Regions from separate parts of the Pseudomonas sp. LPB0260 genome, predicted to be linked through region 2. Evidence: riboswitches for the same ligand, from Rfam matches in the RefSeq annotation. Region 2 holds a riboswitch; the other holds the start of a gene.
What was found. A riboswitch is a leader RNA that binds a small molecule or an ion and turns the genes downstream of it on or off. The one in region 2 is predicted to bind thiamine pyrophosphate.
Positions count from the first base shown of each region.

Region 1: it holds a riboswitch for thiamine pyrophosphate, as region 2 does, so the genes downstream of both, thiC (phosphomethylpyrimidine synthase ThiC) here and thiC (phosphomethylpyrimidine synthase ThiC) in region 2, are expected to answer to the same signal.

Region 1 is NZ_CP058247.1:1,765,423-1,779,936, reverse strand. Features, by position in the region: gene parC (DNA topoisomerase IV subunit A) at 1-865, opposite strand, end outside; gene LPB260_RS07790 (TIGR02281 family clan AA aspartic protease) at 873-1,358, opposite strand; gene LPB260_RS07785 (esterase-like activity of phytase family protein) at 1,394-2,377, opposite strand; gene parE (DNA topoisomerase IV subunit B) at 2,377-4,275, opposite strand; gene LPB260_RS07775 (YqiA/YcfP family alpha/beta fold hydrolase) at 4,292-4,909, opposite strand; gene cpdA (3',5'-cyclic-AMP phosphodiesterase) at 4,987-5,802, opposite strand; gene LPB260_RS07765 (DUF1249 domain-containing protein) at 5,933-6,385, opposite strand; gene nudF (ADP-ribose diphosphatase) at 6,376-6,975, opposite strand; gene thiC (phosphomethylpyrimidine synthase ThiC) at 7,070-8,959, opposite strand; TPP riboswitch at 9,058-9,164, opposite strand; gene LPB260_RS07750 (TolC family outer membrane protein) at 9,384-10,823, shown strand; gene waaA (lipid IV(A) 3-deoxy-D-manno-octulosonic acid transferase) at 10,903-12,186, opposite strand; gene LPB260_RS07740 (LysR family transcriptional regulator) at 12,220-13,104, opposite strand; gene LPB260_RS07735 (multidrug efflux SMR transporter) at 13,190-13,522, shown strand; gene LPB260_RS07730 (FAD-binding oxidoreductase) at 13,587-14,514, shown strand, end outside.
Region 2 is NZ_CP058247.1:5,080,599-5,095,112, forward strand. Features, by position in the region: gene LPB260_RS22685 (multidrug efflux SMR transporter) at 1-49, opposite strand, end outside; gene LPB260_RS22690 (LysR family transcriptional regulator) at 135-1,019, shown strand; gene waaA (lipid IV(A) 3-deoxy-D-manno-octulosonic acid transferase) at 1,053-2,336, shown strand; gene LPB260_RS22700 (TolC family outer membrane protein) at 2,416-3,855, opposite strand; TPP riboswitch at 4,075-4,181, shown strand; gene thiC (phosphomethylpyrimidine synthase ThiC) at 4,280-6,169, shown strand; gene nudF (ADP-ribose diphosphatase) at 6,264-6,863, shown strand; gene LPB260_RS22715 (DUF1249 domain-containing protein) at 6,854-7,306, shown strand; gene cpdA (3',5'-cyclic-AMP phosphodiesterase) at 7,437-8,252, shown strand; gene LPB260_RS22725 (YqiA/YcfP family alpha/beta fold hydrolase) at 8,330-8,947, shown strand; gene parE (DNA topoisomerase IV subunit B) at 8,964-10,862, shown strand; gene LPB260_RS22735 (esterase-like activity of phytase family protein) at 10,862-11,845, shown strand; gene LPB260_RS22740 (TIGR02281 family clan AA aspartic protease) at 11,881-12,366, shown strand; gene parC (DNA topoisomerase IV subunit A) at 12,374-14,514, shown strand, end outside.

The DNA of each region.
Region 1 (14,514 bases), 3.1 Mb from region 2:
CCATCGGCAGCTTCTTGGCCTGCATCTGCCCGGCGATCTGCTCCAGCACCTTGGCCCCGGAGACCTGATGCGGCAGCGCGGTGACCACGATGTCGCCGTCCTCGATGCGATACACCGCGCGCATGCGCACCGAACCGCGGCCGGTCTCGTAGATCTTCAACAGATCGCTGCGCGGGGTGATCACCTCGGCCTCGGTGGGGAAGTCCGGGCCCAGCACGTGCTCGCAGAGCTGCTCGACCGTGGCGTCCGGCTGATCGAGCAGGCGCACGCAGGCGGCGGCGACCTCGCGCAGGTTGTGCGGCGGCACGTCGGTGGCCATGCCCACGGCGATGCCGGTGGTGCCGTTGAGCAACAGGTTGGGCAGGCGCGCCGGCAGGGTCGCCGGCTCGTTGAGGGTACCGTCGAAGTTCGGCACCCAGTCCACCGTGCCCTGGCCCAGTTCGGTCAGCAGCACCTCGGAGTAGCGCGACAGGCGCGCCTCGGTGTAGCGCATGGCGGCGAAGGACTTGGGATCGTCCGGCGCGCCCCAGTTGCCCTGGCCGTCGACCAGGGTGTAGCGATAGCTGAACGGCTGGGCCATCAGCACCATGGCCTCGTAGCAGGCCGAGTCGCCATGGGGGTGGAACTTGCCGAGCACGTCGCCGACGGTGCGCGCCGACTTCTTGTGCTTGGCGTCGGCGTCCAGGCCCAGCTCGCTCATGGCATAGACGATGCGCCGCTGCACGGGCTTGAGGCCATCGCCGATATGCGGCAGGGCGCGATCCATGATCACGTACATCGAGTAGTTGAGATAGGCCTGCTCGGTGAAGTCGGCAAGCGAGCGGCGCTCAACGCCATCCAGGCTCAGATCGAGGGATTCGCTCATGAAAGTCTCATCGCAAGGTTGATTGGCGCAGCATCAGGGTGCCGTCGCGCTGGGTGAATTCGAGTTGTTTGAGGGCGCTCATGCCCAGCAGCACTTCCTCGCCATCCATGCCGGGGGCGATCAGCGCCTCGACGTCATGCAGCACGATGTCGCCCAGCCGCAGGCTGGCCAGTTGCGTGCGATGGGCCGTGGCGCGGCCATTGGCGGTGCTGATGGTGATCGCCGCGCCGGCACGCAGGCCCAGGCGCCGGGCCGCCTCCACGGGCACCGCCACCTGGGTGGCGCCGGTGTCGAGGAGGAAGGTCACCGGCTCGCCGTTGATCTGCCCGGTGGCGCGGTAATGCCCCTGGCGACTGCTGGCCAGGCGTACTTCCACGTAATCGCTGCCATGCAGCGACTCGGGCTGACGATTGGGGTTGCGCTGGGACTCCTCCCAATCGGCGAAGAAGCGCGTGGCCAGCAGCAGCGCGGCGAGCCAGGCGAGCACCAGCATCACCCGCCCCGCCCGGCGTCCCGGCGCTGGCGCGCTCACCGGCGGCCGCCCCAGCCGTGCTTCGGCGCGGCGACGCGCCAGACGATCGGCCGCTGCTCGCCATCGGCGCGGGCCTGGCCCTGATTGTCCAGGCCGATCCAGGCGCCTTCGGCATCGACCCACAAGGCCTCGGCCTGGCCTTGGCTCGACGGATAGCGGCGAGCGTCGGTGAGCGCCTCGGCGGCGAAGGACCAGCAGCGTTCGACCGCGCCGTCGCTCAGCTGGCGGCGGCAGATACGATGGGCCTGGCGTTCCAGGGTGAAGAGTTTCTCCTGATGGAAGGCCAGGCCGGAGAAGTCCCGGGGCCGCGCCTCGTCGCCCAGTTGCGCCGGCGCCGGCTCGCGGCCGCCTTCGCTGATCAGCACGCAGCCACCGCTGCAGCGCCAGGACAGGCCATTGCCGTGCAGCACCAGCAGACCGCGACGATTGCGCTCGGCGGCCAGCCACAGGCGCTCACCGGCCGGATCGACGGCGACGCCCTCCAGCAACGCGTTGAATTTCAGCAACATGCCGCTGGCCCGCGCCTGGCGCACCACGGCTTCCGGCAGGGCCAGCCAGCGCGCCTCGCCCAGGGGCGTAAGGCGCAACACGGCGGCCTGCGACTCGCTGACCAGGTAGCGATTGCCCTGCCGATCGCAGGACAGTCCCTCGAAGTCCAGGCCACCGCCCCGCACCTGGCCGGCGACCCAGGTGCTCATGCGCAGCCCCCAGGGCAGCGGCATGGGCGGTGACGGCGGGGCCGCGAAGGGCTCGGCCTCGGCCTGCCAGACCTCGGCGCCGGTCTGCAGGCGGTACAGCCGGTCATCCTCGCGGTCCGACACCGCCCACAGCGTGTCCTCGCACTGGGCCAGGCCGGACAGGTTGCCACCGGCCAGGCCCTCGACCGGGTACTCGCCGAGCAGGCTCAACTCCTCGAGGGGCGGCGCATCCGCCGATGCCGCCGCCGAGACCAGCAACAGCGCGACAGCCAGGCCACGCATCAGAGCAGCACCTCGGCCAGGTTGCCCTTGGACTCCAGCCAGGACTTGCGGTCGCCGGCGCGCTTCTTCGCCAGCAGCATGTCCATGATCTCCCGGGTGCCTTCGAAGTCGTCCAGGGTCAGTTGCACCAGGCGCCGGGTATTCGGGTCCATGGTGGTCTCGCGCAGCTGCGGCGGGTTCATCTCGCCGAGGCCCTTGAAGCGGGTGACCTGGGGCTTGCCGCGGCGCTTCTCGGCCACCAGGCGGTCGAGGATGCCGTCGCGCTCGGCGTCGTCCAGGGCGTAGAACACCTCCTTGCCCAGGTCGATGCGATACAGCGGCGGCATGGCCACATAAACGTGGCCGGCATCCACCAGGGGGCGGAAGTGCCGGACGAACAGCGCGCACAGCAGGGTGGCGATGTGCAGACCGTCGGAGTCGGCGTCGGCGAGAATGCAGATCTTGCCGTAGCGCAGCTGGGAGAGGTCGCTGGATCCCGGGTCGATGCCGATGGCCACGGCGATGTCATGCACCTCCTGGCTGGCCAGCACCTCGCCGCCGTCGACCTCCCAGGTATTCAGGATCTTGCCGCGCAGCGGCATGATCGCCTGGAACTCCTTGTCGCGCGCCTGCTTGGCGCTGCCTCCGGCCGAATCGCCCTCGACCAGGAACAGCTCCGCGCGCATCGGCTCCTGGCCGGCGCAGTCGGCGAGCTTGCCGGGCAGTGCCGGGCCCTGGGTGATGCGCTTGCGTTCGACCTTCTTGCCGGCCTTGAGGCGCCGGTTGGCGTTGCTGATCGCCAGCTCGGCGAGCTGCTGGCCGAACTCGGGGTGGGCGTTGAGCCACAGGCTGAAGGCGTCCTTGACCACACCAGAGACGAAGGCCGCGGCCTCGCGCGAGGACAGGCGCTCCTTGGTCTGCCCGGAGAACTGGGCATCCTGCATCTTCATCGACAGGACGAAGGCGATGCGCTCCCAGATGTCCTCGGGCGCCAGCTTGACCCCGCGCGGCAGCAGATTGCGGAACTCGCAGAACTCGCGCATGGCGTCCAGCAGGCCCTGGCGCAGGCCGTTGACGTGGGTGCCGCCCTGGGCGGTGGGAATCAGGTTGACGTAGCTCTCCTGCACGCCCTCGCCGCCCTCCGGCAGCCACAGCAAGGCCCAGTCCACCGCTTCCTTGTTACCACTGAGGCTGCCGCAGAACGGTTCCTCGGGCAGGCGCGGGTACTCGCTGACCGCATCCACCAGGTAGGAGCGCAGGCCGTCCTCGTAGAGCCACTCGACCCGCTCGCCGCTGGCCTTGTCCTCGAAACTGACCGCCAGGCCCGGACAGAGCACGGCCTTGGCCTTGAGCACGTGCTTGAGGCGGCTGACCGAGAACTTGTACGAGTCGAAGTACTTGGGGTCCGGCCAGAAATGCACGCTGGTGCCAGTGTTGCGCTTGCCGACCGTGCCCATTACCTCCAGATCGCTGGCCTTGAAGCCGTCGGCGAAGGCCATGCGGTATTCGCTGCCGTCACGCTTGACGCGCACCTCGACCCGGGTCGACAGGGCGTTGACCACCGAGATGCCGACGCCGTGCAGACCGCCGGAAAACTGGTAGTTCTTGTTGGAGAACTTGCCGCCGGCGTGCAGCTTGGTGAGGATCAGCTCGACCCCCGGCACCCCTTCCTCGGGGTGGATGTCCACCGGCATGCCACGCCCGTCGTCGAGCACTTCCAGGGAGTTGTCCTCGTGGAGGATCACCTGGATCGACTTGGCGTGGCCGGCCAGGGCTTCGTCGACGCTGTTGTCGATCACTTCCTGGGCCAGGTGGTTGGGCCGGCTGGTGTCGGTGTACATGCCCGGGCGCTTGCGCACCGGGTCGAGGCCGGAAAGGACTTCGATGGCGTCTGCGTTATAGGCGTTCTGCTGGGCCATGGGGTCTCGAATCGTATTAAAGGTCGGAGAAGTCGGCGTCGCGCCACAGGGTGGCGGGCACACCGGCAAAAGCAAAAAGCATCGGCAGGCGTGCGGCGAAGCCCTGGAAACCATGGTCGCCACCGGCCTGGATGCGCAGCGCGCAGGCCCGGTAGTAGGCCTCGGCCTGGCGGTAGTCGAGGGTTTCGTCGGCGGTCTGCAGCCACACCTGATAGCGCGCGGGGTCCTGCGGCGGCGGCACTTGCAGCTCACCCAGAGCCGTCACGTGCTCGGCGGTCAGCTCCCAGGTTTCATCGCTGTAGTAGTTCTTTTGCGGTCCCAGGTAGCCATCGAACAGCAGGTGCGGACGCACCGCCGGATTGATCAACAGCGCGCGCAAACCATGCCGTTCGGCCAAGTGGGTCGCATAGTAGCCGCCCAGGGAGCTGCCGACCAGCACGGGCCGACCGAGCTCGGCGATCAGCGCCTCGAGCTGGGCGATGGCCTGGCGCGGATGGTGATGCAGGGCCGGCACGCGCAGCTGCGCGGCCAGGCCCAGCCGCGCCATGGCCCGGCGCAGCAGGCTGGCTTTCAGCGAGTCGGGCGAGCTGTTGAGGCCGTGGATATAGAGGATGCTGGGACTGACTGCGGACATGGGTGACGAGGCTTGCGGCAAGGTACGGGAAGCCGAACGGTAGCAGTTTTACCGCCGCCGCCTCCAGCCCGTGGCTATCAATAGCCCTTGACGCTGTAGTCCACCTCGAACTGGATACCGGTGACCCGCGACACGCCGGTTTCCAGGCGGCCGTCGTCATGCAGGCGCAGCCAGCGGTAGCCCGGCGCGCAGCTGTCGACCTGGAAATCCTCGCTGCGCGGGGTGAATTGCACGCAGGTCGAGGGCGAGGCCAGCAGGCGCAGGTCGCCACGCTGCTGGTCGAACTCCTGGTGGATGTGCCCCCAGAGCAGCGCTCGCGCCTGGCTGTGGCGTTCGAGCACGGCGAACAGCGCCTCGGGGTTGCGCACGCCGATCGGCTCCATCCAGGCGCAACCGATGGACACCGGGTGGTGGTGCAGGCAGATCAGGTGATGGCGCTCCGGGGCTTCGCTCAGTGCGCGCTCGAGCAGCTCCAGCTGCTGGTCGGCAAGGTAGCCGGGCACCGCGCCGGGAATCGAGGAGTCGAGCAGGATGATGCGCCAGTTGCCCAGGTCGACCACCGGCTCCAGCAGGTCGCTGCCGGCGCAGGCGCTGTGCATCGCCGGCAGCTCGTCGTGGTTGCCGGGAAACCAGCGGGCCGGCGCCGGGATGGCCGCGGTCAGCTGGCGGAAGTGGGCGTAGGACGCCTCGCTGCCGTCCTGCGACAGGTCGCCGCTGGCCAGCATCAGGTCGATCCGTGGCTGCTCCTGAAGCACGAGCTCGATGACCCGTTGCAGGCTGTCCTGGGTGTCCATGCCCAACAGCTTGCCGCCCGCCTCGGCGAACAGATGGCTGTCGGATAGCTGCACCAGCAGCACCGAAGACTCAACAGCGGAAGTGGGCACGCTCGGCAAGGCCGTCTCCTCGAGCAGGGTGCTTGGATTATGCTAGCTAGCGCCGGCGATGGTAAACCCGCGAAGCGGGCTTGGGTCACAGAAAAACCGTCGTAATCGGGCGTAAACGCGACAACGCCCCGGGCGCCCCCTAGAACACCGGCGCCGGCTCGTGGCCGCAAGCCAGGCAGTGGCTCAGCCACTCGCCGAGGAACAGGTTGAGCTGGCTCTTTTCGTCCGGCTGGTGCATGGCCGCGTTCGGGTAGGGATAGATGCTGCGGAAGCGCCGGGCATTCTCGGCGCTGACCACCTCGGCCATGCGCGCATCGTGGTACACCCGCACTTGCAACTGCGGCACCGGCAACCAGGGCAGGCTGTGTTCCTGACGCACCAGCAGGGTGGTGGTGTAGGGGCAGGCCTCCAGCACCTCCAGCACCAGCACGCCCAGCACGCGGTCGCCCTGACTGAGGGCGACCCGGCGAGTCTTCTGCTCGCTGCGCATCTCCGGCAGCAGGCGCATCAGCCGGGCGTAGTTGGCCTCGCAGGCCGCCTGCAGCTCGACCAGGTCGACCCGGTAGCGCTCGCGCAACAGGTTCACGACCACAACCCCCTGACCTCGGCGCGGTTCAGCGCCAGCCATTGCAGGGCGATGATGCTCGCCGCATTGTCGATGCGGCCATCCTTCATCGCATCCAGGGCGTCCTCCAGCGGCCAGACATGCACGCGAATGTCCTCGCCCTCCTCGGCCAGGCCATGCACACCACCGGCGCCATCGCTGTCGCAACGGCCGATGAACAGGTGCACCCGCTCATCCGAACCGCCGGGCGAGGGGTAGTACTGGGTGATCGGCCACAGCGAGCTGAGCTTCAAACCGGCCTCCTCCTCCGCCTCGCGGCGAGCCACCTGCTCCGGTTCCTCGTCGGTGTCGATCAGTCCGGCGACCAGCTCCAGCAGCCAGGGATTGGCGCTCTTGTCCAGGGCGCCGACGCGGAACTGCTCGATCAGCACCACGACGTCGCGCTGCGGGTCGTAGGGCAGCACGCAGACCGCATCGTGACGCACGAACAGCTCGCGACTGAGCTCGGGCCCCATGCCCCCGGCGAACTGGCGATGACGCAGGCGCACGCGGTCGAGCTGGTAGAAGCCGCGAAAGCAGGCCTCCCGCTCGATTATTTCTACATCGTCCCGCTGCATAAGCACCCCCTGTTAACAGGAACGGGCCCGAAGGCCCGCCCTAGATCAGCTTCTCGCCACCGGCGCGGCACTGCGTCGGTGGCTGCATCCCCCATCACACCTTGTGATAGAGCTGCGCGCCTTGTGCCTTGAACTCCTCGGCCTTGGCCTGCATGCCCTGCTCGACCTCCTGATCCAGCTCCAGGGCGGCGATGCGTTGCTCTTCAGCATAGACCCGCACCTCCTGGGTGATCTTCATCGAGCAGAACTTCGGCCCGCACATGGAGCAGAAGTGCGCCACCTTGGCCGAGTCCTTGGGCAGGGTCTCGTCGTGGTAGCTGCGCGCCGTGTCCGGGTCCAGGCCCAGGTTGAACTGGTCTTCCCAGCGGAACTCGAAGCGCGCCTTGCTCAAGGCATTATCGCGAATCTGCGCTCCCGGATGGCCTTTGGCAAGGTCGGCGGCATGGGCGGCGATCTTGTAGGTGATGATGCCGGTCTTCACGTCGTCCTTGTTCGGCAGCCCCAGGTGCTCCTTGGGGGTAACGTAGCAGAGCATGGCGCAACCGAACCAACCGATCATCGCCGCGCCGATGCCCGAGGTGATGTGGTCGTAGCCGGGGGCGATGTCGGTGGTCAGCGGGCCGAGGGTGTAGAACGGCGCCTCGTCGCAGCATTCCAGCTGCTTGTCCATGTTCTCCTTGATCAGCTGCATCGGCACGTGGCCGGGGCCTTCGATCATCACCTGCACGTCGTGCTTCCAGGCGATCTTGGTCAGCTCGCCGAGGGTCTCCAGTTCGCCGAACTGTGCCTCGTCGTTGGCGTCGGCGATCGAGCCGGGACGCAGGCCGTCGCCCAGCGAGAAGCTGACGTCGTAGGCCTTCATGATCTCGCAGATTTCCTCGAAGTGGGTGTAGAGGAAATTCTCCTTGTGGTGCGCCAGGCACCACTTGGCCATGATCGAGCCGCCGCGCGAGACGATGCCGGTGACCCGCTTGGCGGTCATCGGCACGTAGCGCAGCAGCACACCGGCGTGGATGGTGAAGTAGTCCACGCCCTGCTCGGCCTGCTCGATCAGGGTGTCGCGGAACAGCTCCCAGGTCAGGTCCTCGGCCACGCCATTGACCTTCTCCAGGGCCTGGTAGATCGGCACCGTGCCGATCGGCACCGGCGAGTTGCGGATGATCCACTCGCGGGTCTCGTGGATGTGCTTGCCGGTGGACAGGTCCATCACGGTGTCCGAACCCCAGCGGATGCCCCAGGTCAGCTTGGCCACTTCCTCCTCGATGGAGGAGCCCAGCGCCGAGTTGCCGATGTTGCCGTTGATCTTCACCAGGAAGTTGCGGCCGATGATCATCGGCTCCAGTTCCACGTGGTTGATGTTGGCCGGGATGATGGCGCGGCCGCGGGCGATCTCCTCGCGGACGAACTCCGGGGTGATCTCCTTGGGAATCGAGGCACCGAAGCTGTGGCCGGCGTGCTGCTGCTCCAGCAGGCCGGCGGCGCGGGCCTCCTGCAGCTTCATGTTCTCGCGGATGGCGACGTATTCCATCTCCGGGGTGATGATGCCCTGGCGCGCGTAGTGCATCTGGCTGACGTTCTTGCCGGGCTTGGCGCGGCGCGGGTTGCGCACGTGGGCGAAGCGCATGGCGGTCAGTTCGGGGTTGGCCAGGCGTTCCTGGCCGAAATGGGAGCTCAGGCCATCGAGCAGCTCGGTGTCGCCGCGGTCTTCGATCCAGGCGCTGCGCACATCGGCCAGGCCCTGGCGCACATCGATGGTTACGCTCGGGTCGGTGTAGGGACCGGACGTGTCATAGACCAGCACCGGCGCGTTGATCTCGCCGCCGAAATCGGTCGGGGTGACGTCCAGGCTGATCTCGCGCATCGGTACGCGGATGTCCGGACGCGATCCCTGCACATAGATCTTCTGCGAGCGGGGGAAGGGCTGGATCGACTGCTGGTCGACCTGGGCGGACTCGCTCAGGTTCTTCTTTTCTTGTGCGCTCATCGGCTGGTGCTCTCCTGGATGAATGTCGGAGCGAACCTGGGATGGGCGAGGTGTGCGGGGAGCACCGGAGACGGCGCCGAGAGGACTCGCCGAAGGATGGGCGAGGACATCTTGTTCCCTACGCAGGCCTTAACCTGATCAGGTTCAACGGGATCCGGCAGCTGCCAATCTCAGCCCCGCATATGGGGCACCCCGACAAGAACCCGCCCAGTCTAATCAACCGCCGGCGATAAAACCAACCGGCGAGTCAAAAACGCCTGACCCATACGTCGGATAATGACGCCAAGGACGGGCGCCGCCGATTGTTGCAAGCAGGCAACATAGCTTGTCGCAAACTACACTCTCGGCGCCCTCGGCACGGCTTGACCCCTCCCGGCGGACCCGCTTAGCCTTGCCGATTACCGCCAAATCTAGGATTCCCCGAATGCTGCGCAGACTCTCCCTGGCGCTTGCCGTGGCCGCCGCCTCCGCCGGATTGGCCTGGGCCGAACAGGCTCCGCTGTCCACCAAGACCGACCTGATCACCGTCTATCAGGAAGCCGCCAGCAACAACGCCGACCTGGCGGCGGCGCGCGCCGACTACCAGGCCCGCCGCGAAGTGGTGCCCCAGGCCCGCGCCGGTCTGCTGCCGAACCTGTCGGCGGGCGCCAACCTGAGCAACACCCGCACCGAGGTCGACTCGCCGGCCAGCACCAGCACGCGCAGCGGCACGGTGTACCAGGCCAACCTCAGCCAGCCGCTGTTCCGCGCCGACCGCTGGTTCCAGCTGCAGGCCGCCGAGGCAAGCAGCGAACAGGCGGCCCTGGAACTGTCCGCCACCGAGCAGAGTCTGATCCTGCAGAGCGCCGAGACCTACTTCGCGGTGCTACGCGCCCAGGACGCCCTGGCCTCGACCCGGGCCGAGGAAGCCGCCTTCAAGCGCCAGCTCGACCAGGCCAACGAGCGCTTCGACGTCGGCCTGTCGGACAAGACCGACGTGCTCGAGGCCCAGGCCGGCTTCGACACCGCGCGGGCCAACCGGATCATCGCCGAGCGCCAGGTGGAAGACGCCTTCCAGGCCCTGATCACCCTGACCAATCGCGAACACGGCGCCCTCGAGGGCATCGACCACAGCTTGCCGATCCTCGCCCCGACGCCCAACGACGCCAAGGCCTGGGTCGACACCGCCGCCGCGCAGAACCTCAACCTGCTGGCCAGCAACTACGCGGTCAGCGCCGCCGAGGAAACCCTGCGCCAGCGCAAGTCCGGCCATGCGCCTAGCCTGGATGCGGTGGCCAGCTACCAGAAGGGCGACAACGACAGCCTCGGCTTCAGCAACAGCGGCGCCAGCGCCGCGCGCTTCAGCGGCGACGTCGAGCAGCGCTCGATCGGCCTGCAGCTGAACATCCCGCTGTACAGCGGCGGCCTGACCAGCTCCCAGGTGCGCGAGGCCTACCAGCGCCTGAGCCAGAGCGAGCAGCTGCGCGAGAGCCTGCGCCGTCAGGTGGTGCAGAACACCCGCAACCTGCACCGCGCGGTGAACACCGACGTGGAGACCGTGCAGGCGCGCAAGCAGTCGATCATCTCCAACCAGAGCGCCGTGGAAGCCACCGAGATCGGCTACCAGGTCGGTACGCGCAACATCGTCGACGTGCTCAACGCCCAGCGTCAGCTGTACAGCTCGGTGCGCACCTACAACGACGCACGCTACGACTACATCCTCAACAACCTGCGCCTCAAGCAGGCCGCCGGCACCCTCAGCCCGGCCGATCTGGAGGCCCTGGGCAGCTTCCTCAAGCCGGACTACGACCCGGACCAGGATTTCCTCCCGCCGGACCTGGCCAAGGCCGCGGAAGCGCAGCTGCAAGGCAACCCGGACTACTGAAGGACGAACATGAAAAAGCCGGCCCAGGTGGCCGGCTTTTTCATGGCTGTTCGGTCAGGCCGCAGAGCCGGCGCGGCGACTAACCGAGCAGGCGCCCCACGCCGGCGAGCAGGCGCTGCAGCGCGCCCTGATTGGCCCTCATCACCGCCAGGCCGGCCTCACGCATGCGCTGCGCCTGCTGCGGCTGCTGCCACAGCTCGGCCACCCTGGCGGCGAGCTGCTGCGCATCGGCCACTTCCCCCAACGCCCCGGCCTCGCGCAGTTGCGCGGCGATCTCGAGAAAGTTGAACAGGTGCGGGCCGCTGAGCACCGGCTTGCCCAGTGCCGCCGGCTCCAGCAGGTTGTGGCCGCCATTGGCCACCAGGCTACCGCCGACGAAGGCGCAGTCGGCCAGGGCATAGAGAAACAGCAGTTCACCCATGGTATCGCCGAGCAGCACCTGGTCGGCGTCGCTCACCGCCTCGCCGGTGGAGCGACGACGGGTGGCGAACCCCTGCCGCCGGCACAACTCGAACACGCCGGAGAAGCGTTCCGGATGGCGCGGCACCAGGATCAGCAGTGCGTCCGGGTACTGGTCCAGCAGCTGGCGATGAGCGATGAGGATGATCTCGTCCTCGCCGGCGTGGGTGCTGGCGGCGATCCACAGCGGGCGCTCGTTGGCGCCCCACTGCACCCGCAGTTCGGTGGCGCGATCGAGCAGGGCCGGGTCGACGTGCAGGTCGTACTTGATCGAGCCGGTCACCTCGACGCATTCGCCGCGAGCACCCAGCGTGCGAAAGCGCTCGGCCTCGGCGGCCGTCTGCGCGGCGATCAGGCTCAGTTCGGCGAGCATCGGCGCGGTCAGTTTGGCGAAGCGCCCGTAACCGCGTGCCGAGCGCTCGGACAGCCGCGCGTTGGCCAGGACCACGGGAATGCCGCGGCGGGCGCACTGGTGGATGTGGTTGGGCCACAACTCGGTTTCCATGATCAGCGCCAGACGCGGGCGCAGCCGCTCGAGAAAACGCGCGGCGGCCCAGGGCAGGTCATAGGGCAGGTAGCAGTGCTGCACGCGCCCGGCGAACTCCGGCGCGGCGAACAGCGCGCGGATGCGCTCCGAGCCGGTCGGGGTCATGCAGGTGACGGTGATCGGCAACTGCGGGTAGCGCGCCAGCAGCTCGCGGATCAGCGGTGCGGCGGCAATGCTCTCGCCCACCGAGACCGCATGCACCCAGATGCCGCCAGGGGCGAGCGCCGGCAGGCCGAAGGCGAAGCGCTCGCCGATGCGCCTGGCGTAGGCCGGCGCCCGCCAGGCGCGGTAGGCCAGGCGCAGGGCGACCAGGGGCAGGCCGAGATGGAACAGCAGGGTATAGAGGGTCCGATTCATGGGCGCGCAGCTTAGCAGAGCCGCGCCCGCCGATCAGCCAATGGCCTGCAGGTGCTCGGCCAGGCAGTCGGCCAGCCACAAGGCCGCCGGCCCCAGGGCCTCGTCGCGCCGGCAGACCAGCTCCACCACCAGGGGCGGCGGCGTCCAGTCGCTGCGCAATTCCACCAGCTGCCCCAGGTAGGTCGGGTACTGCGCCACATGGCGTGGCAGCCAGGCCCAGCCGAGGTTGCGCATCAGCAGTTCGGCCATGACGTAGAAACTGTCGGCGCGCCAGACCTGGGGACTGATCTGCTCGCCACCGGGGTAGCGGCTGTCCTGGGGCGCCATCAGCAGCTGACGGTGCCGGGCCAGTTCGCGGCGATCCACATAATCGTGCGCGGCCAGCGGATGGCCGGCGCCGCACACCGTGACCATGCCGATGGCGCCGAGGCGCTGGCGCTCCAGGGCCTCGGGCATCTGTTCGTGGTGGAACAGCAGGCCCAGGTCGGCGCGACGCTCCAGCAGCTTGCGCGCGACATCGCCCTGGGCGGCGCTGGCGACCTGCACCTCGAGCTGCGGAAACTGCCGGGCCAGCGCCTCCAGGCTATCGAGCACCGGCGGATAGGGCATCGCCTCGTCCTGGGCCAGGCGCAGCCGCGCCTCCTCGCCGCGGGCCAGGCCGAGGGCCCGCCCTTCCAGACGCTCGCACTGGCGCAGCACTTCGCGCGCCTCCTCGAGCAAGCTGGCGCCGGCTTCCGTCAGCTGCGGCTGGCGGCCGCTGCTGCGCGCGAACAACTGCACGCCCAGATCGACCTCCAACTGGGCAATCGCCGTGCTGACGGCCGACTGCGCGCGATTCATCTGCCGCGCCACGGCGGAGAACGAGCGGCCCTCGGCGACACTGATGAACAGGCGAATCTGCTCGAGGCTCCACTGCATGACCCATCTCCATTTCAGATAGGTAATAAGTTTATCCCATCATGAATCTCCCTAGAATGGCGGCAGCACCCACAGGAGTTCCACCATGACCGGCTATCTCTACCTCGCCATCGCCATTTCCGCGGAAGTCGTCGCCACCGCCTCGATGAAGGCGCTGGACGGCTTCAACCGGCCCCTGCCGCTGCTGCTGGTGGTGGGCGGCTACGTGCTGTCGTTCTGGATGCTCAGCCTGGTGGTCAAGACCATCCCGGTCGGCGTCGCCTACGCGGTGTGGGCCGGCCTGGGCATCGTCCTGGTGAGCGTCGCCGCCGCCGTGCTCTACCAGCAGCGCCTGGACCTGCCGGCCCTGCTCGGCATGGGCCTGATCGTCGCCGGGGTGGTGGTGATCCAGCTGTTCTCGCAAAGCGTCGGCCACTGAGCGAGGCAGCCACCACGACCTCGCGGGTTATACTGCGCGCCTGTTTTCCTATCGAGGCGCGCCCATGTCCCAAGCTCTGAGCACTGACGTCCTGATCGTCGGCGGCGGTATCGCCGGCCTCTGGCTCAATGCGCGCCTGCGCCGCCAGGGCTTCGCCACCCTGCTGGTGGAAAACGCCAGCCTCGGCGGCGGGCAGAGCGTCAAGTCCCAGGGCATCATCCACGGCGGCGCCAAGTACGCTCTGCATGGCGCGCTGAGCGGCGCCTCGGAAGCCATCGCCGACATGCCGCGGCGCTGGCGCGAGGCCCTGGCCGGCAGCGGCGAGCTGGATCTGTCCGGCGTGCGCCTGCTGTCCGAGGCCCACTACCTGTGGTCGCCCGGCAGCCTGGCCGGCAACCTGACCAGCTTCTTCGCCAGCAAGGCGGTGCGCGGCCGGGTCGACCAGGTCAAGGGCGAACAGCTGCCGCCGGCGCTGCAACACCCCAGGTTCAAGGGCAAGGTCTACCGCCTGGCCGAACTGGTGCTCGACGTGCCCAGCCTGATCGCCCGCCTCGCCGAACTGGCCGGTGACGGGTTGCTGGCGGCCGAGCGCATCGAACCGCTGCGCGAGCAGGACGAGCTGGTCGGCCTGCGCGTCGACGGCCGCGAGATCCGCGCCCAGCGCATCGCCCTCAGCGCCGGCCGCGGCAACGCCGAGCTGCTCGCGGCGCTCGGCCTGCAGCAACCGGCCCAACAGTTGCGCCCGCTGCACATGGTGCTGGTCAAGGGGCCGACCCTCAAGCCGCTGTACGCCCACTGCCTGGGCGGCGGCCCCAAGCCGCGGGTGACGGTCACCAGCCACCCGGCGGCCGACGGCCAGTGGGTCTGGTACCTGGGCGGCGACCTGGCCGAGGCCGATGGAGTAGCCCGCGAACCGGCGGCGCAGGTCCGGGCGGCGCAGAAGGAGCTGGGCGAGCTGCTGCCCTGGGTCGATTTCGGCAGCGCGCAATGGG
Region 2 (14,514 bases):
CGACGACTTCCGCGGAAATGGCGATGGCGAGGTAGAGATAGCCGGTCATGGTGGAACTCCTGTGGGTGCTGCCGCCATTCTAGGGAGATTCATGATGGGATAAACTTATTACCTATCTGAAATGGAGATGGGTCATGCAGTGGAGCCTCGAGCAGATTCGCCTGTTCATCAGTGTCGCCGAGGGCCGCTCGTTCTCCGCCGTGGCGCGGCAGATGAATCGCGCGCAGTCGGCCGTCAGCACGGCGATTGCCCAGTTGGAGGTCGATCTGGGCGTGCAGTTGTTCGCGCGCAGCAGCGGCCGCCAGCCGCAGCTGACGGAAGCCGGCGCCAGCTTGCTCGAGGAGGCGCGCGAAGTGCTGCGCCAGTGCGAGCGTCTGGAAGGGCGGGCCCTCGGCCTGGCCCGCGGCGAGGAGGCGCGGCTGCGCCTGGCCCAGGACGAGGCGATGCCCTATCCGCCGGTGCTCGATAGCCTGGAGGCGCTGGCCCGGCAGTTTCCGCAGCTCGAGGTGCAGGTCGCCAGCGCCGCCCAGGGCGATGTCGCGCGCAAGCTGCTGGAGCGTCGCGCCGACCTGGGCCTGCTGTTCCACCACGAACAGATGCCCGAGGCCCTGGAGCGCCAGCGCCTCGGCGCCATCGGCATGGTCACGGTGTGCGGCGCCGGCCATCCGCTGGCCGCGCACGATTATGTGGATCGCCGCGAACTGGCCCGGCACCGTCAGCTGCTGATGGCGCCCCAGGACAGCCGCTACCCCGGTGGCGAGCAGATCAGTCCCCAGGTCTGGCGCGCCGACAGTTTCTACGTCATGGCCGAACTGCTGATGCGCAACCTCGGCTGGGCCTGGCTGCCACGCCATGTGGCGCAGTACCCGACCTACCTGGGGCAGCTGGTGGAATTGCGCAGCGACTGGACGCCGCCGCCCCTGGTGGTGGAGCTGGTCTGCCGGCGCGACGAGGCCCTGGGGCCGGCGGCCTTGTGGCTGGCCGACTGCCTGGCCGAGCACCTGCAGGCCATTGGCTGATCGGCGGGCGCGGCTCTGCTAAGCTGCGCGCCCATGAATCGGACCCTCTATACCCTGCTGTTCCATCTCGGCCTGCCCCTGGTCGCCCTGCGCCTGGCCTACCGCGCCTGGCGGGCGCCGGCCTACGCCAGGCGCATCGGCGAGCGCTTCGCCTTCGGCCTGCCGGCGCTCGCCCCTGGCGGCATCTGGGTGCATGCGGTCTCGGTGGGCGAGAGCATTGCCGCCGCACCGCTGATCCGCGAGCTGCTGGCGCGCTACCCGCAGTTGCCGATCACCGTCACCTGCATGACCCCGACCGGCTCGGAGCGCATCCGCGCGCTGTTCGCCGCGCCGGAGTTCGCCGGGCGCGTGCAGCACTGCTACCTGCCCTATGACCTGCCCTGGGCCGCCGCGCGTTTTCTCGAGCGGCTGCGCCCGCGTCTGGCGCTGATCATGGAAACCGAGTTGTGGCCCAACCACATCCACCAGTGCGCCCGCCGCGGCATTCCCGTGGTCCTGGCCAACGCGCGGCTGTCCGAGCGCTCGGCACGCGGTTACGGGCGCTTCGCCAAACTGACCGCGCCGATGCTCGCCGAACTGAGCCTGATCGCCGCGCAGACGGCCGCCGAGGCCGAGCGCTTTCGCACGCTGGGTGCTCGCGGCGAATGCGTCGAGGTGACCGGCTCGATCAAGTACGACCTGCACGTCGACCCGGCCCTGCTCGATCGCGCCACCGAACTGCGGGTGCAGTGGGGCGCCAACGAGCGCCCGCTGTGGATCGCCGCCAGCACCCACGCCGGCGAGGACGAGATCATCCTCATCGCTCATCGCCAGCTGCTGGACCAGTACCCGGACGCACTGCTGATCCTGGTGCCGCGCCATCCGGAACGCTTCTCCGGCGTGTTCGAGTTGTGCCGGCGGCAGGGGTTCGCCACCCGTCGTCGCTCCACCGGCGAGGCGGTGAGCGACGCCGACCAGGTGCTGCTCGGCGATACCATGGGTGAACTGCTGTTTCTCTATGCCCTGGCCGACTGCGCCTTCGTCGGCGGTAGCCTGGTGGCCAATGGCGGCCACAACCTGCTGGAGCCGGCGGCACTGGGCAAGCCGGTGCTCAGCGGCCCGCACCTGTTCAACTTTCTCGAGATCGCCGCGCAACTGCGCGAGGCCGGGGCGTTGGGGGAAGTGGCCGATGCGCAGCAGCTCGCCGCCAGGGTGGCCGAGCTGTGGCAGCAGCCGCAGCAGGCGCAGCGCATGCGTGAGGCCGGCCTGGCGGTGATGAGGGCCAATCAGGGCGCGCTGCAGCGCCTGCTCGCCGGCGTGGGGCGCCTGCTCGGTTAGTCGCCGCGCCGGCTCTGCGGCCTGACCGAACAGCCATGAAAAAGCCGGCCACCTGGGCCGGCTTTTTCATGTTCGTCCTTCAGTAGTCCGGGTTGCCTTGCAGCTGCGCTTCCGCGGCCTTGGCCAGGTCCGGCGGGAGGAAATCCTGGTCCGGGTCGTAGTCCGGCTTGAGGAAGCTGCCCAGGGCCTCCAGATCGGCCGGGCTGAGGGTGCCGGCGGCCTGCTTGAGGCGCAGGTTGTTGAGGATGTAGTCGTAGCGTGCGTCGTTGTAGGTGCGCACCGAGCTGTACAGCTGACGCTGGGCGTTGAGCACGTCGACGATGTTGCGCGTACCGACCTGGTAGCCGATCTCGGTGGCTTCCACGGCGCTCTGGTTGGAGATGATCGACTGCTTGCGCGCCTGCACGGTCTCCACGTCGGTGTTCACCGCGCGGTGCAGGTTGCGGGTGTTCTGCACCACCTGACGGCGCAGGCTCTCGCGCAGCTGCTCGCTCTGGCTCAGGCGCTGGTAGGCCTCGCGCACCTGGGAGCTGGTCAGGCCGCCGCTGTACAGCGGGATGTTCAGCTGCAGGCCGATCGAGCGCTGCTCGACGTCGCCGCTGAAGCGCGCGGCGCTGGCGCCGCTGTTGCTGAAGCCGAGGCTGTCGTTGTCGCCCTTCTGGTAGCTGGCCACCGCATCCAGGCTAGGCGCATGGCCGGACTTGCGCTGGCGCAGGGTTTCCTCGGCGGCGCTGACCGCGTAGTTGCTGGCCAGCAGGTTGAGGTTCTGCGCGGCGGCGGTGTCGACCCAGGCCTTGGCGTCGTTGGGCGTCGGGGCGAGGATCGGCAAGCTGTGGTCGATGCCCTCGAGGGCGCCGTGTTCGCGATTGGTCAGGGTGATCAGGGCCTGGAAGGCGTCTTCCACCTGGCGCTCGGCGATGATCCGGTTGGCCCGCGCGGTGTCGAAGCCGGCCTGGGCCTCGAGCACGTCGGTCTTGTCCGACAGGCCGACGTCGAAGCGCTCGTTGGCCTGGTCGAGCTGGCGCTTGAAGGCGGCTTCCTCGGCCCGGGTCGAGGCCAGGGCGTCCTGGGCGCGTAGCACCGCGAAGTAGGTCTCGGCGCTCTGCAGGATCAGACTCTGCTCGGTGGCGGACAGTTCCAGGGCCGCCTGTTCGCTGCTTGCCTCGGCGGCCTGCAGCTGGAACCAGCGGTCGGCGCGGAACAGCGGCTGGCTGAGGTTGGCCTGGTACACCGTGCCGCTGCGCGTGCTGGTGCTGGCCGGCGAGTCGACCTCGGTGCGGGTGTTGCTCAGGTTGGCGCCCGCCGACAGGTTCGGCAGCAGACCGGCGCGGGCCTGGGGCACCACTTCGCGGCGGGCCTGGTAGTCGGCGCGCGCCGCCGCCAGGTCGGCGTTGTTGCTGGCGGCTTCCTGATAGACGGTGATCAGGTCGGTCTTGGTGGACAGCGGAGCCTGTTCGGCCCAGGCCAATCCGGCGGAGGCGGCGGCCACGGCAAGCGCCAGGGAGAGTCTGCGCAGCATTCGGGGAATCCTAGATTTGGCGGTAATCGGCAAGGCTAAGCGGGTCCGCCGGGAGGGGTCAAGCCGTGCCGAGGGCGCCGAGAGTGTAGTTTGCGACAAGCTATGTTGCCTGCTTGCAACAATCGGCGGCGCCCGTCCTTGGCGTCATTATCCGACGTATGGGTCAGGCGTTTTTGACTCGCCGGTTGGTTTTATCGCCGGCGGTTGATTAGACTGGGCGGGTTCTTGTCGGGGTGCCCCATATGCGGGGCTGAGATTGGCAGCTGCCGGATCCCGTTGAACCTGATCAGGTTAAGGCCTGCGTAGGGAACAAGATGTCCTCGCCCATCCTTCGGCGAGTCCTCTCGGCGCCGTCTCCGGTGCTCCCCGCACACCTCGCCCATCCCAGGTTCGCTCCGACATTCATCCAGGAGAGCACCAGCCGATGAGCGCACAAGAAAAGAAGAACCTGAGCGAGTCCGCCCAGGTCGACCAGCAGTCGATCCAGCCCTTCCCCCGCTCGCAGAAGATCTATGTGCAGGGATCGCGTCCGGACATCCGCGTACCGATGCGCGAGATCAGCCTGGACGTCACCCCGACCGATTTCGGCGGCGAGATCAACGCGCCGGTGCTGGTCTATGACACGTCCGGTCCCTACACCGACCCGAGCGTAACCATCGATGTGCGCCAGGGCCTGGCCGATGTGCGCAGCGCCTGGATCGAAGACCGCGGCGACACCGAGCTGCTCGATGGCCTGAGCTCCCATTTCGGCCAGGAACGCCTGGCCAACCCCGAACTGACCGCCATGCGCTTCGCCCACGTGCGCAACCCGCGCCGCGCCAAGCCCGGCAAGAACGTCAGCCAGATGCACTACGCGCGCCAGGGCATCATCACCCCGGAGATGGAATACGTCGCCATCCGCGAGAACATGAAGCTGCAGGAGGCCCGCGCCGCCGGCCTGCTGGAGCAGCAGCACGCCGGCCACAGCTTCGGTGCCTCGATTCCCAAGGAGATCACCCCGGAGTTCGTCCGCGAGGAGATCGCCCGCGGCCGCGCCATCATCCCGGCCAACATCAACCACGTGGAACTGGAGCCGATGATCATCGGCCGCAACTTCCTGGTGAAGATCAACGGCAACATCGGCAACTCGGCGCTGGGCTCCTCCATCGAGGAGGAAGTGGCCAAGCTGACCTGGGGCATCCGCTGGGGTTCGGACACCGTGATGGACCTGTCCACCGGCAAGCACATCCACGAGACCCGCGAGTGGATCATCCGCAACTCGCCGGTGCCGATCGGCACGGTGCCGATCTACCAGGCCCTGGAGAAGGTCAATGGCGTGGCCGAGGACCTGACCTGGGAGCTGTTCCGCGACACCCTGATCGAGCAGGCCGAGCAGGGCGTGGACTACTTCACCATCCACGCCGGTGTGCTGCTGCGCTACGTGCCGATGACCGCCAAGCGGGTCACCGGCATCGTCTCGCGCGGCGGCTCGATCATGGCCAAGTGGTGCCTGGCGCACCACAAGGAGAATTTCCTCTACACCCACTTCGAGGAAATCTGCGAGATCATGAAGGCCTACGACGTCAGCTTCTCGCTGGGCGACGGCCTGCGTCCCGGCTCGATCGCCGACGCCAACGACGAGGCACAGTTCGGCGAACTGGAGACCCTCGGCGAGCTGACCAAGATCGCCTGGAAGCACGACGTGCAGGTGATGATCGAAGGCCCCGGCCACGTGCCGATGCAGCTGATCAAGGAGAACATGGACAAGCAGCTGGAATGCTGCGACGAGGCGCCGTTCTACACCCTCGGCCCGCTGACCACCGACATCGCCCCCGGCTACGACCACATCACCTCGGGCATCGGCGCGGCGATGATCGGTTGGTTCGGTTGCGCCATGCTCTGCTACGTTACCCCCAAGGAGCACCTGGGGCTGCCGAACAAGGACGACGTGAAGACCGGCATCATCACCTACAAGATCGCCGCCCATGCCGCCGACCTTGCCAAAGGCCATCCGGGAGCGCAGATTCGCGATAATGCCTTGAGCAAGGCGCGCTTCGAGTTCCGCTGGGAAGACCAGTTCAACCTGGGCCTGGACCCGGACACGGCGCGCAGCTACCACGACGAGACCCTGCCCAAGGACTCGGCCAAGGTGGCGCACTTCTGCTCCATGTGCGGGCCGAAGTTCTGCTCGATGAAGATCACCCAGGAGGTGCGGGTCTATGCTGAAGAGCAACGCATCGCCGCCCTGGAGCTGGATCAGGAGGTCGAGCAGGGCATGCAGGCCAAGGCCGAGGAGTTCAAGGCACAAGGCGCGCAGCTCTATCACAAGGTGTGATGGGGGATGCAGCCACCGACGCAGTGCCGCGCCGGTGGCGAGAAGCTGATCTAGGGCGGGCCTTCGGGCCCGTTCCTGTTAACAGGGGGTGCTTATGCAGCGGGACGATGTAGAAATAATCGAGCGGGAGGCCTGCTTTCGCGGCTTCTACCAGCTCGACCGCGTGCGCCTGCGTCATCGCCAGTTCGCCGGGGGCATGGGGCCCGAGCTCAGTCGCGAGCTGTTCGTGCGTCACGATGCGGTCTGCGTGCTGCCCTACGACCCGCAGCGCGACGTCGTGGTGCTGATCGAGCAGTTCCGCGTCGGCGCCCTGGACAAGAGCGCCAATCCCTGGCTGCTGGAGCTGGTCGCCGGACTGATCGACACCGACGAGGAACCGGAGCAGGTGGCTCGCCGCGAGGCGGAGGAGGAGGCCGGTTTGAAGCTCAGCTCGCTGTGGCCGATCACCCAGTACTACCCCTCGCCCGGCGGTTCGGATGAGCGGGTGCACCTGTTCATCGGCCGTTGCGACAGCGATGGCGCCGGTGGTGTGCATGGCCTGGCCGAGGAGGGCGAGGACATTCGCGTGCATGTCTGGCCGCTGGAGGACGCCCTGGATGCGATGAAGGATGGCCGCATCGACAATGCGGCGAGCATCATCGCCCTGCAATGGCTGGCGCTGAACCGCGCCGAGGTCAGGGGGTTGTGGTCGTGAACCTGTTGCGCGAGCGCTACCGGGTCGACCTGGTCGAGCTGCAGGCGGCCTGCGAGGCCAACTACGCCCGGCTGATGCGCCTGCTGCCGGAGATGCGCAGCGAGCAGAAGACTCGCCGGGTCGCCCTCAGTCAGGGCGACCGCGTGCTGGGCGTGCTGGTGCTGGAGGTGCTGGAGGCCTGCCCCTACACCACCACCCTGCTGGTGCGTCAGGAACACAGCCTGCCCTGGTTGCCGGTGCCGCAGTTGCAAGTGCGGGTGTACCACGATGCGCGCATGGCCGAGGTGGTCAGCGCCGAGAATGCCCGGCGCTTCCGCAGCATCTATCCCTACCCGAACGCGGCCATGCACCAGCCGGACGAAAAGAGCCAGCTCAACCTGTTCCTCGGCGAGTGGCTGAGCCACTGCCTGGCTTGCGGCCACGAGCCGGCGCCGGTGTTCTAGGGGGCGCCCGGGGCGTTGTCGCGTTTACGCCCGATTACGACGGTTTTTCTGTGACCCAAGCCCGCTTCGCGGGTTTACCATCGCCGGCGCTAGCTAGCATAATCCAAGCACCCTGCTCGAGGAGACGGCCTTGCCGAGCGTGCCCACTTCCGCTGTTGAGTCTTCGGTGCTGCTGGTGCAGCTATCCGACAGCCATCTGTTCGCCGAGGCGGGCGGCAAGCTGTTGGGCATGGACACCCAGGACAGCCTGCAACGGGTCATCGAGCTCGTGCTTCAGGAGCAGCCACGGATCGACCTGATGCTGGCCAGCGGCGACCTGTCGCAGGACGGCAGCGAGGCGTCCTACGCCCACTTCCGCCAGCTGACCGCGGCCATCCCGGCGCCGGCCCGCTGGTTTCCCGGCAACCACGACGAGCTGCCGGCGATGCACAGCGCCTGCGCCGGCAGCGACCTGCTGGAGCCGGTGGTCGACCTGGGCAACTGGCGCATCATCCTGCTCGACTCCTCGATTCCCGGCGCGGTGCCCGGCTACCTTGCCGACCAGCAGCTGGAGCTGCTCGAGCGCGCACTGAGCGAAGCCCCGGAGCGCCATCACCTGATCTGCCTGCACCACCACCCGGTGTCCATCGGTTGCGCCTGGATGGAGCCGATCGGCGTGCGCAACCCCGAGGCGCTGTTCGCCGTGCTCGAACGCCACAGCCAGGCGCGAGCGCTGCTCTGGGGGCACATCCACCAGGAGTTCGACCAGCAGCGTGGCGACCTGCGCCTGCTGGCCTCGCCCTCGACCTGCGTGCAATTCACCCCGCGCAGCGAGGATTTCCAGGTCGACAGCTGCGCGCCGGGCTACCGCTGGCTGCGCCTGCATGACGACGGCCGCCTGGAAACCGGCGTGTCGCGGGTCACCGGTATCCAGTTCGAGGTGGACTACAGCGTCAAGGGCTATTGATAGCCACGGGCTGGAGGCGGCGGCGGTAAAACTGCTACCGTTCGGCTTCCCGTACCTTGCCGCAAGCCTCGTCACCCATGTCCGCAGTCAGTCCCAGCATCCTCTATATCCACGGCCTCAACAGCTCGCCCGACTCGCTGAAAGCCAGCCTGCTGCGCCGGGCCATGGCGCGGCTGGGCCTGGCCGCGCAGCTGCGCGTGCCGGCCCTGCATCACCATCCGCGCCAGGCCATCGCCCAGCTCGAGGCGCTGATCGCCGAGCTCGGTCGGCCCGTGCTGGTCGGCAGCTCCCTGGGCGGCTACTATGCGACCCACTTGGCCGAACGGCATGGTTTGCGCGCGCTGTTGATCAATCCGGCGGTGCGTCCGCACCTGCTGTTCGATGGCTACCTGGGACCGCAAAAGAACTACTACAGCGATGAAACCTGGGAGCTGACCGCCGAGCACGTGACGGCTCTGGGTGAGCTGCAAGTGCCGCCGCCGCAGGACCCCGCGCGCTATCAGGTGTGGCTGCAGACCGCCGACGAAACCCTCGACTACCGCCAGGCCGAGGCCTACTACCGGGCCTGCGCGCTGCGCATCCAGGCCGGTGGCGACCATGGTTTCCAGGGCTTCGCCGCACGCCTGCCGATGCTTTTTGCTTTTGCCGGTGTGCCCGCCACCCTGTGGCGCGACGCCGACTTCTCCGACCTTTAATACGATTCGAGACCCCATGGCCCAGCAGAACGCCTATAACGCAGACGCCATCGAAGTCCTTTCCGGCCTCGACCCGGTGCGCAAGCGCCCGGGCATGTACACCGACACCAGCCGGCCCAACCACCTGGCCCAGGAAGTGATCGACAACAGCGTCGACGAAGCCCTGGCCGGCCACGCCAAGTCGATCCAGGTGATCCTCCACGAGGACAACTCCCTGGAAGTGCTCGACGACGGGCGTGGCATGCCGGTGGACATCCACCCCGAGGAAGGGGTGCCGGGGGTCGAGCTGATCCTCACCAAGCTGCACGCCGGCGGCAAGTTCTCCAACAAGAACTACCAGTTTTCCGGCGGTCTGCACGGCGTCGGCATCTCGGTGGTCAACGCCCTGTCGACCCGGGTCGAGGTGCGCGTCAAGCGTGACGGCAGCGAATACCGCATGGCCTTCGCCGACGGCTTCAAGGCCAGCGATCTGGAGGTAATGGGCACGGTCGGCAAGCGCAACACTGGCACCAGCGTGCATTTCTGGCCGGACCCCAAGTACTTCGACTCGTACAAGTTCTCGGTCAGCCGCCTCAAGCACGTGCTCAAGGCCAAGGCCGTGCTCTGTCCGGGCCTGGCGGTCAGTTTCGAGGACAAGGCCAGCGGCGAGCGGGTCGAGTGGCTCTACGAGGACGGCCTGCGCTCCTACCTGGTGGATGCGGTCAGCGAGTACCCGCGCCTGCCCGAGGAACCGTTCTGCGGCAGCCTCAGTGGTAACAAGGAAGCGGTGGACTGGGCCTTGCTGTGGCTGCCGGAGGGCGGCGAGGGCGTGCAGGAGAGCTACGTCAACCTGATTCCCACCGCCCAGGGCGGCACCCACGTCAACGGCCTGCGCCAGGGCCTGCTGGACGCCATGCGCGAGTTCTGCGAGTTCCGCAATCTGCTGCCGCGCGGGGTCAAGCTGGCGCCCGAGGACATCTGGGAGCGCATCGCCTTCGTCCTGTCGATGAAGATGCAGGATGCCCAGTTCTCCGGGCAGACCAAGGAGCGCCTGTCCTCGCGCGAGGCCGCGGCCTTCGTCTCTGGTGTGGTCAAGGACGCCTTCAGCCTGTGGCTCAACGCCCACCCCGAGTTCGGCCAGCAGCTCGCCGAGCTGGCGATCAGCAACGCCAACCGGCGCCTCAAGGCCGGCAAGAAGGTCGAACGCAAGCGCATCACCCAGGGCCCGGCACTGCCCGGCAAGCTCGCCGACTGCGCCGGCCAGGAGCCGATGCGCGCGGAGCTGTTCCTGGTCGAGGGCGATTCGGCCGGAGGCAGCGCCAAGCAGGCGCGCGACAAGGAGTTCCAGGCGATCATGCCGCTGCGCGGCAAGATCCTGAATACCTGGGAGGTCGACGGCGGCGAGGTGCTGGCCAGCCAGGAGGTGCATGACATCGCCGTGGCCATCGGCATCGACCCGGGATCCAGCGACCTCTCCCAGCTGCGCTACGGCAAGATCTGCATTCTCGCCGACGCCGACTCCGACGGTCTGCACATCGCCACCCTGCTGTGCGCGCTGTTCGTCCGGCACTTCCGCCCCCTGGTGGATGCCGGCCACGTTTATGTGGCCATGCCGCCGCTGTATCGCATCGACCTGGGCAAGGAGGTGTTCTACGCCCTGGACGACGCCGAGCGCGACGGCATCCTCGACCGCCTGGTGGCCGAGAAGCGCCGCGGCAAGCCCCAGGTCACCCGCTTCAAGGGCCTCGGCGAGATGAACCCGCCGCAGCTGCGCGAGACCACCATGGACCCGAATACCCGGCGCCTGGTGCAACTGACCCTGGACGACTTCGAAGGCACCCGGGAGATCATGGACATGCTGCTGGCGAAGAAGCGCGCCGGCGACCGCAAGTCCTGGCTGGAGTCCAAGGGCAACCTGGCCGAGGTGCTGCTCTGATGCGTGGCCTGGCTGTCGCGCTGTTGCTGGTCTCGGCGGCGGCATCGGCGGATGCGCCGCCCCTCGAGGAGTTGAGCCTGCTCGGCGAGTACCCGGTCGAGGGCCTGGCCGGTGGCAACCTGTCCGGCCTGGCCCAGTGCGAGGACACGCTGTGGGCGGTGTCGGACCGCGAGGATGACCGGCTGTACCGCCTGCAGACCGGCGCCGAGGTCTGGCAGGCCGAGGCCGAGCCCTTCGCGGCCCCGCCGTCACCGCCCATGCCGCTGCCCTGGGGGCTGCGCATGAGCACCTGGGTCGCCGGCCAGGTGCGGGGCGGTGGCCTGGACTTCGAGGGACTGTCCTGCGATCGGCAGGGCAATCGCTACCTGGTCAGCGAGTCGCAGGCCGCCGTGTTGCGCCTTACGCCCCTGGGCGAGGCGCGCTGGCTGGCCCTGCCGGAAGCCGTGGTGCGCCAGGCGCGGGCCAGCGGCATGTTGCTGAAATTCAACGCGTTGCTGGAGGGCGTCGCCGTCGATCCGGCCGGTGAGCGCCTGTGGCTGGCCGCCGAGCGCAATCGTCGCGGTCTGCTGGTGCTGCACGGCAATGGCCTGTCCTGGCGCTGCAGCGGTGGCTGCGTGCTGATCAGCGAAGGCGGCCGCGAGCCGGCGCCGGCGCAACTGGGCGACGAGGCGCGGCCCCGGGACTTCTCCGGCCTGGCCTTCCATCAGGAGAAACTCTTCACCCTGGAACGCCAGGCCCATCGTATCTGCCGCCGCCAGCTGAGCGACGGCGCGGTCGAACGCTGCTGGTCCTTCGCCGCCGAGGCGCTCACCGACGCTCGCCGCTATCCGTCGAGCCAAGGCCAGGCCGAGGCCTTGTGGGTCGATGCCGAAGGCGCCTGGATCGGCCTGGACAATCAGGGCCAGGCCCGCGCCGATGGCGAGCAGCGGCCGATCGTCTGGCGCGTCGCCGCGCCGAAGCACGGCTGGGGCGGCCGCCGGTGAGCGCGCCAGCGCCGGGACGCCGGGCGGGGCGGGTGATGCTGGTGCTCGCCTGGCTCGCCGCGCTGCTGCTGGCCACGCGCTTCTTCGCCGATTGGGAGGAGTCCCAGCGCAACCCCAATCGTCAGCCCGAGTCGCTGCATGGCAGCGATTACGTGGAAGTACGCCTGGCCAGCAGTCGCCAGGGGCATTACCGCGCCACCGGGCAGATCAACGGCGAGCCGGTGACCTTCCTCCTCGACACCGGCGCCACCCAGGTGGCGGTGCCCGTGGAGGCGGCCCGGCGCCTGGGCCTGCGTGCCGGCGCGGCGATCACCATCAGCACCGCCAATGGCCGCGCCACGGCCCATCGCACGCAACTGGCCAGCCTGCGGCTGGGCGACATCGTGCTGCATGACGTCGAGGCGCTGATCGCCCCCGGCATGGATGGCGAGGAAGTGCTGCTGGGCATGAGCGCCCTCAAACAACTCGAATTCACCCAGCGCGACGGCACCCTGATGCTGCGCCAATCAACCTTGCGATGAGACTTTCATGAGCGAATCCCTCGATCTGAGCCTGGATGGCGTTGAGCGCCGCTCGCTTGCCGACTTCACCGAGCAGGCCTATCTCAACTACTCGATGTACGTGATCATGGATCGCGCCCTGCCGCATATCGGCGATGGCCTCAAGCCCGTGCAGCGGCGCATCGTCTATGCCATGAGCGAGCTGGGCCTGGACGCCGACGCCAAGCACAAGAAGTCGGCGCGCACCGTCGGCGACGTGCTCGGCAAGTTCCACCCCCATGGCGACTCGGCCTGCTACGAGGCCATGGTGCTGATGGCCCAGCCGTTCAGCTATCGCTACACCCTGGTCGACGGCCAGGGCAACTGGGGCGCGCCGGACGATCCCAAGTCCTTCGCCGCCATGCGCTACACCGAGGCGCGCCTGTCGCGCTACTCCGAGGTGCTGCTGACCGAACTGGGCCAGGGCACGGTGGACTGGGTGCCGAACTTCGACGGTACCCTCAACGAGCCGGCGACCCTGCCGGCGCGCCTGCCCAACCTGTTGCTCAACGGCACCACCGGCATCGCCGTGGGCATGGCCACCGACGTGCCGCCGCACAACCTGCGCGAGGTCGCCGCCGCCTGCGTGCGCCTGCTCGATCAGCCGGACGCCACGGTCGAGCAGCTCTGCGAGCACGTGCTGGGCCCGGACTTCCCCACCGAGGCCGAGGTGATCACCCCGCGCAGCGATCTGTTGAAGATCTACGAGACCGGCCGCGGTTCGGTGCGCATGCGCGCGGTGTATCGCATCGAGGACGGCGACATCGTGGTCACCGCGCTGCCGCATCAGGTCTCCGGGGCCAAGGTGCTGGAGCAGATCGCCGGGCAGATGCAGGCCAAGAAGCTGCCGATGGTCGCCGACCTGCGCGACGAGTCGGACCACGAGCACCCCTGCCGCATCGTCATCATCCCGCGCTCCAACCGGGTCGATGCCGACGAGCTGATGACCCACCTGTTCGCCACCACAGACCTGGAGTCCAGCTACCGGGTCAACACCAACGTCATCGGCCTGGACGGCAAGCCCCAGGTGAAGAACCTGCGCCAGCTGCTGCGCGAGTGGCTGGAGTACCGGGTGAACACCGTGCGCCGGCGCCTGCAGTTCCGCCTGGACAAGGTGGAGAAGCGCCTGCACCTGTTGGAGGGCCTGCTGGTGGCCTTCCTCAATCTCGACGAGGTGATCCACATCATCCGTACCGAGGACCAACCCAAGCCGGTGCTGATGGCCCGTTTCGGCCTGACCGAGGTGCAGGCCGACTACATCCTCGACACCCGCCTGCGTCAGCTGGCGCGCCTGGAAGAGATGAAGATCCGCGGCGAGCAGGACGAGCTGGCCAAGGAGCGCGCCAAGCTGCTGGCCCTGCTCGGCAGTGAGGTCAAGCTGAAGAAGCTGGTGCGCGACGAGATCATCAAGGACGCCGAGACCTATGGCGACGCGCGGCGCTCGCCGATCGTCGAGCGCGCCGAGGCCCGCGCCCTGTCGGAAACCGAGTTGCTGCCGACCGAGCCGATCACCGTGGTGATGTCCGAGAAGGGCTGGGTGCGCTGCGCCAAGGGCCACGACATCGATGCCACCGGCCTGTCCTACAAGGCCGGCGACGGCTTCAAGGCGGCCGCGCCGGGGCGCTCCAACCAGTTCGCGGTGTTTATCGACTCCACCGGCCGCAGCTACTCGCTGGCGGCGCACTCGTTGCCGTCGGCGCGCGGTCAGGGCGAGCCGCTGACCGGGCGCCTGGCGCCGCCGCCGGGGGCGAGTTTCGAGTGCGTGCTGCTGCCGGACGACAATGCGCTCTACGTGATCGCCTCCGACGCCGGCTACGGTTTCGTGGTCAAGGGCGAGGACCTGCAGGCCAAGAACAAGGCCGGCAAGGCCCTGCTCAGCCTGCCGGCGGGGGCCAAGGTGATCGCGCCCAAGCCCCTGGCCAATCGCGAGGAGGACTGGCTGGCGGCGGTGACCACCGAGGGCCGCCTGTTGCTGTTCAAGGTCGCCGACCTGCCGCAGCTGGGCAAGGGCAAGGGCAACAAGATCATCGGCATTCCCGGCGAGCGGGTCGCCAGTCGCGAGGAATACCTCAGCGACCTGGCGGTGCTGCCGGCCGGTAGCACCCTGGTGCTGCAGGCGGGCAAGCGCAC